Linked DNA regions of Bosea vaviloviae. The protein of the gene in region 2 interacts with the protein of the main gene of each other region in a pairwise test. Links are inferred from orthologs where the notes say so. Each region holds a gene or a part of one and is shown on either strand. Other genes may lie near its edges.

What was found.
Region 1: the proteins of dhaK (region 2) and parE interact in binary tests that used the Escherichia coli proteins (3 or more experiments, as listed by UniProt). The link is inferred for Bosea vaviloviae from one-to-one orthologs.

The regions. Positions count from the first base shown.
Region 1 is NZ_CP017147.1:4,242,803-4,246,029, reverse strand. What follows is about bases 207-3,119. They hold parE (DNA topoisomerase IV subunit B), read left to right. Parts: upstream 207-569; coding sequence 570-2,669; downstream 2,670-3,119. Other genes in these bases: BHK69_RS19390 (LysR family transcriptional regulator), read left to right, coding at 2,865-3,119; BHK69_RS32235 (hypothetical protein), read right to left, coding at 207-276. In the rest of the region: more of BHK69_RS32235, read right to left, coding at 76-206; more of BHK69_RS19390, read left to right, coding at 3,120-3,227. UniProt on the Escherichia coli protein: Topoisomerase IV is essential for chromosome segregation; it is the principal protein responsible for decatenating newly replicated chromosomes. It relaxes supercoiled DNA.
Region 2 is NZ_CP017147.1:3,115,461-3,118,773, reverse strand. Bases 33-3,031 are described here. They hold dhaK (dihydroxyacetone kinase subunit DhaK), read right to left. Parts: upstream 2,026-3,031; coding sequence 1,039-2,025; downstream 33-1,038. Other genes in these bases: BHK69_RS14325 (putative PEP-binding protein), read right to left, coding at 2,474-3,031; BHK69_RS14330 (hypothetical protein), read right to left, coding at 2,022-2,477; BHK69_RS14340 (hypothetical protein), read right to left, coding at 456-701. Also shown: more of BHK69_RS14325, read right to left, coding at 3,032-3,313. UniProt on the Escherichia coli protein: Dihydroxyacetone binding subunit of the dihydroxyacetone kinase, which is responsible for the phosphoenolpyruvate (PEP)-dependent phosphorylation of dihydroxyacetone via a phosphoryl group transfer from DhaL-ATP.

The DNA.
Region 1 (3,227 bases), 1.1 Mb from region 2 along the record:
ATTTCGTCGGAGGAAGCCGGGCGCGTCGTTTTAGCGCCAAGGATGTCAGCGCCAAGGACGCCAGCGCAAAGGATGTCAGCGCAGGATGAGAGCCGCGAAACCGGCGACCGCCGCGAGCGCGGCAAGCAGCCAGACAAGATGCGAGGTCTGCGCTGCCTGGGAGGAGAACCTGGGAAGCGGGCCGAGATCCTCGTGGCCAAAAGCCTCGCCGGCCATGCGGGCCGCCCGTTCGAGCCCCACGACCCTGATGTTTGGCACAGACTGACGCAACGTCACGATAACCTCCCCTATCCGGAACCCTATCGCCTTGCGGCAATCCGCAGAGCCCCGGTAACCATTTAATGATCCTCGTCCCGGTGTGGTTAACGCAGGCTGAATAGGTCCGGTTCCAGGCTCATTTACCGAGTCTCGTGACGGCTGCGCGACACTCTGTCCACAGCGCCACAGCCTATGATGCGCCCTGTCGCATTTTTCCTCAAACCATTTGCGCCTATAGGCAGTGTCGCAGCGCGGTTTGCGTCCGCCTGCGCTATCATTCGCAGTTGCGAATCAGGGAATCGACCACGACCATGACGGAGAACGGCGATCTTTTCGGCGGGGATGGCGACCGGCAGCCACCGGCGCAGCCAAAGCCGGAGCCGCGCGCCATGGCTTCCGCACCAGCCAATCCCGCCAATCCCGCAAAGCCCTCTCCGGCCTCGGCGCCGCCACGCAACGGCACCTTGTCCGAAGCCGGCTATGACGCCTCCGCGATCGAGGTGCTCGAAGGGCTGGAGCCTGTGCGGCGCCGGCCCGGCATGTATATCGGCGGCACGGATGAGCGCGCCCTGCACCACCTCTTCGCCGAGGTGATCGACAATGCCATGGACGAAGCCGTGGCGGGACACGCCAGCTTCATCGATGTCGAGGTGCTGGAAGACGGCTCGATCGCCGTGACCGACAACGGCCGCGGCATTCCCGTCGACCCGCATCCGAAATTCCCGGGCAAATCGGCGCTCGAAGTCATCATGACGACGCTGCATGCCGGCGGAAAATTCGACTCCAAGGCCTATGAGACCTCCGGCGGCCTGCACGGCGTCGGCGTCTCCGTGGTCAATGCGCTGTCCGACCGGCTCGAGGTCGAGGTCGCGCGCGGCAAGACACTCTATCGCCAGCACTTCTCGCGCGGCTTGCCGCAGGGTCCATTGGAGACGATCGGCCCGGTCGCCAACCGGCGCGGCACGCGCGTGCGCTTCCACCCCGATGCGCAGATCTTTGGCGAGGGCGCGCATTTCGTACCCGCGCGCCTGTTCCGCATGGCCCGCTCGAAGGCCTATCTCTTCGGCGGCGTCGAGATCCGCTGGCGCTGCGCGCCCTCGCTGTTGCAGCCGGAAGGCGATGTCGCGGCAGAAGCCGTCTTTCGCTTCCCCGGCGGCTTGCGCGACTATCTCGGCCGCGAGATCGAGGGCAAGGACCTCGTCGCCGAGCCGATCTTCTCCGGCAAGATCACCAAAGATGGCGGCCATGGCTCGCTCGAATGGGCGATCGCCTGGCTCGCAACCGGCGAGGACGGCTTCTCCTCCTCCTATTGCAACACGATCCCGACGCCCGAGGGCGGCACGCATGAGCAGGGCCTGCGCGTCGCGTTGCTGCGCGGTCTGCGCGACCATGCCGAGCGCATCGGCCAGTCCAAGCGCATGGCCCAGGTCACCTCCGACGACGTGATGGCGACCTGCGCCGCCATGCTTTCGGTCTTCATTCGGGAGCCGGAGTTCCAGGGCCAGACCAAGGACAAGCTGGCGACGCTGGAGGCTGCCCGCATCGTCGAGAACGCGGTGCGCGACGCCTTCGACCATTGGCTCGCCGCCGCGCCGCAGCAGGCCTTGCGCCTGCTCGACTGGTCGGTCGATCGTGCCGAGGAGCGCCTTCGCCGTCGTCTCGAAAAGGAAGTCTCGCGCAAGACCGCGACCCGCAAGCTGCGCCTGCCCGGCAAGCTTGCGGATTGTTCGAACGCGGGTGCTGCCGGCTCAGAGCTCTTCATTGTCGAGGGCGATTCCGCCGGCGGCTCGGCCAAGCAGGCGCGCAACCGTGCGACGCAGGCCATTCTGCCGTTGCGAGGCAAGATCCTGAACGTCGCCAATGCCACGCGCGACAAGCTCAATGCCAATCAGCAGCTCGCCGATCTGATCCTCGCTCTGGGCTGCGGCATCGGCCTCCAGTTCCGCGAGGATGATCTGCGCTATGAGAAGGTCATCGTGATGACCGACGCCGATGTCGACGGCGCCCATATCGCCTCGCTGCTGGTGACCTTCTTCTGGCGGCAGATGCCGCGCCTGATCGAAAAGGGCCATCTCTATCTCGCCGTGCCACCGCTTTATCGGCTCCAGCATGGCGGCAAGTCGGTCTATGCCCGCAACGACGCCCATAAGGACGAACTGATCGAAAGCATCTTCAAGGGCAGGAAGCCCGAGATCAGCCGGTTCAAGGGCCTGGGCGAAATGATGCCGGCCCAGCTCAAGGAAACCACCATGGACCCGGCCAAGCGCATCCTGCTCAAGGTCATGGTCGAGCACGAGGCCCGCGACGAGACCTCGGAAACGGTCGAGCGCTTGATGGGCAACAAGCCGGAGGCCCGCTTCATCTTCATCCAGGAGCGCGCGGCCTTCGCCGGCGAGCTGATCGACCTGTGAGGCGTCTGGCCTGGCAAGCGTGGCCAGGCCATTGGCACCCCGTCGTTTTTGGAGGCCTGCCCGTCACGGCTACAGGGCTGCCAAGACGGATCGGAGCCGGCACCCTGCCGGCATGTCGAACAAGCCCTCCCGCGATCCCCGTCACGTCTTCGCGAGCCATGTCGCTCGCTCCCCGCAAGCCTGGCCAGTGACCGCATGGGGCAGCCTCCTTCCTCTCAAACTCGACGCCACGGCGATCTGGTTTCCCCCGGCTGGGACGACATCGGAATCTTCCACACCATCGCCACGAGCGGGGCGCTGGCCGTGGCGGCGGCGCAGCTCGGACTGAGCGAAGCGACGGTCGCCCGGAGGCTGAAGGCTTTCGAGGCAAGGCTCGGGCTGCAACTGTTCCGGCGCGCGGCCAATCGCCTGATCCTGACCGAGCTCGGCCAGGCCCTGGCGCAGGATGCAAGCGAGGTCGCCGCCACCGCCGAGCGTTTCGCCAGCCGGGCGCGGGCAGCACGCGCCTCGGATAACGCGCCGGTCAGGGTCACAGCCACGACCTCGATCAGCCTGTTC
Region 2 (3,313 bases):
AACGCTGCGCAGTCGAGCTTCAGAGGTGGCGCTGCCTCATTGCAGCGGAATACCAAAGCCTAACAAGATCCATGCCAAACCTGGGGCGAACGCAACGGTTTCAAATTCGACGATTTTTCAGAATGCAGGGCAGAATGGGGCAGTTATTTAGGCAAATATCGGTGAAATGTTGAGCAATACGCCCCAGCGCGAGCGTCATTCCAACCGATATGCGCATGCCCTCTCCAGCGCCGGTTTGCGGCCCAAGATCACATCCGCGCAGGTGCTGTCGATGGGCTGAAGATTGCGAGGCGGAGAGCCCGCTTCTCGTCCAGCAGACAGGTTCAGAGGACCGATTTGCCTCTGTTTGGGTTAGACGATCCGCCCGGTGCTCCAAGCATGACCGGCACCGAGATCTGCATGGCGATCTCTTCCAGGGAGCCTAGCGCGCTGCCTGCCGAACGGCCCTTTTCGTCTCAGCGACGGCTGCTCGAAACCCGACCCTGATGCCCACTGGACAGGAACCGCATGAAAGCCGGCGGGAGCTCAATGAAGCCGAGAGCTTCCTGACGGATATCGAAGTCCGCGATAGCCTCGGTCAGCATCTCGAATTCCCGCTCACCATCAGAAGCCCTCGATGATGAGATCAGCTGTGCAGCTCGCAGCACAGCAGCCTTCCGCTCTTCATAAGACGAGATCATCACGGCGTCGGCGTTCGGCATGACACCACCTCATCGCTACGCAACCTCACATCTGCTAAACTAGCGACTTAACCTCTGGAATACGAGTCGCTTATACAAGATGGCTCGGTAGCCGGCCCCAAACGCCTAAAATGGAGTTAGCTGACGGACTGGGCTCAGAGACGTGGGCCATCGTAGCGCGCCAGGAGCCGCAATGACCGCGAGCCCCACGCCCGATCCGCCCATCGGTCAGCGTACGCCATGACGTCCTGCTCGCGCGAAGACTTGCCTGAAAGCAGACTTGCCTGAAAGCCTGCGAAACACCGCGACCCGACATTGGCCCCCGCGCCGATAGCTGACATTCAAAGGTTGCGGGGGCTTAGCCCCATCGCAGCGCAGCCGTATGGACCGGCGCGTCCCAGAGCGCGGTCAAGCTGTCGTCCAACGCCGTGACCGTCAACGAACACCCCGCCATGTCGAGCGAGGTGACATAGGATCCCACCAGCCCGCGCGCGAGGGCGAGACCCCGCCCTGCCATCACGCGTTTGGCAGCATGGGCCATCAGATAGAGCTCCATGGCGGGCGTGCCGCCGAAGCCGTTGACCAGCAGCAGGCAAGGCGTGCCGCTCGTCACCGACAGGTCGTCGAGGATCGCGCCCATCATCTCCTCTGCGATGGCGTCGGCGGATGCGAGTTTCACGCGTCTGCGGCCCGGCTCGCCATGGATGCCGACGCCCATTTCCATCTCGTCCTCAGCGAGGGTGAAGGTCGGCTTTCCTGCCGCAGGCACGGTGCAGGAGCTGAGCGCCACGCCCATCGAGCGGGTGCGCCGGTTGACCTCCTCGCCCAGGGACTTCAGCGCGCCGAGCTCGCGGCCCTGCTCGGCGGCCGCGCCGACCATCTTCTCGACGATCAGCGTGCCGGCAACGCCGCGCCGGCCGGTCGACCAGGTCGATTTGGGAACGGCAACGTCGTCATCGGTGATGATCGTCGCCACCGGAGTCGCGGCCATCTCGGCCGCCATCTCGAAATTCATCACGTCGCCCTCATAGTTCTTGACGATGAAGAGCGAGCCGGCAGCCGTGCCGACGGCGTTCACCGCGGCGAGCATCTGGTCGGGCGTCGGCGAGGTGAAGACCTGGCCTGGACAGGCTGCGTCGAGCATGCCGACCCCGACGAAGCCCGCATGCAGGGGTTCGTGGCCGGAGCCGCCGCCCGAGATCAGCGCGACCTTGCCCGGTGTCAGCGCTTTGCGGCGAACGAAGGCGCCGCCATCGCCCAGCGCCAGGATGTCGCCATGGATCGCCTCCAGGCCCTGGAGGCTTTCCGACAGGATGCTGTCGACCGCATTGATCAGCTTCTTCATGGGGCTCCTCCCTGCGTATCGGCTTCGTCTTCGGCGGCGGCCGGGATCAGCGACACCAGCCCGCGCGCGACCCCCAGCACGATATGGTCGGCCCGCGCATTCAGGTCGGGGCTGCCGAAATCCGGCAGCTCGACCACCAGCCGGCGCATCGGCCGCGTGGCATCGACCACCTCCAGGCGCCCAGGATGGGCGGCGCGATAGGCATTCAGGAAAGCCTGCCGTTCCGACGGCGCGAAGTGGCAGAGGTGGAAGATCGTCTCCAGATGCTGCACCGGCACCGGTGTGGCATAGGCGGGGCTGATGATCTGCGAAATGAAGCTGCGGTTCTTGCCCAGGGCCTCCGCCAGCCGCTGCCTCGTCCCGGACGGACGGTTCTCGATCACCGCGCGCAGGATCGCCTTATAGGCGGCCAGCGGCGATGGCTCGGTCGGGGCGGCCTCGGGACTGGTCATGCGGCTTCGTCCGGTGCGGAGAGATCGACGCCGCGGATGGCGTCCTTGGCGAGCGCCAGCAGGCCGGGAGAGACCGATACGGTGCGGATGCCGGCGCGCAGCAGCGCTGCGATGGCGCGCGGCTCGCCGCCAGCATCGCCACACAGGCTGACCTCGCGGCCAGTCTTAGCGCCATGGCGCGCAACATGGGCGATCATCGCAAGCACGCCCGGATGCAGGACGTCGGCATAGCTCGCGACCTCCAGCCCGTCGCGCGCAGCGGCGGTGGCGTATTGCGTCAGATCATTCGAGCCGATCGAATAGAAGGCCGCGTCGAAGCGCGCGACCGCCATCGCGGCTGCCGGAACCTCGACCATGATGCCAAGTGCCGGCATGGCATGCGGCATGCCTTCGGCGGCAAGATCCACCAGCACCGCGTCGAGCAGCGCTCGCGTCTGCTCCAGCTCGTGTGCCGTCGTCACCATCGGCAGCATGATCTTGAGCGGACCGATGGCGGCCGCGCGCGCCAGGGCGCGCAGCTGCACGCGGAAGATCTCGGGATGACGCAGCGACAGCCTGATGCCGCGCAGCCCCAGGAAGGGATTGGCTTCGCCAGCAAGCGTGTAACCGGCAATAGGCTTGTCGCCGCCGGCGTCGAGCGTGCGGATCGTCACGGGTCGGCCCGCCGCCCAGCGCAGCAGGCCGGCATAAGCCCCGAACTGGGCGGTCTCGTCCCGGAGGCTCTGCTCGACGAGAAACTCCGTGCGGGTCAGGCCGATTCCGTCGCATGCCTCCGGCGGCAACGCAGCGACATCGGCAAGGCCGGCGACATTGACCATCACGGCGATCCGGGTACC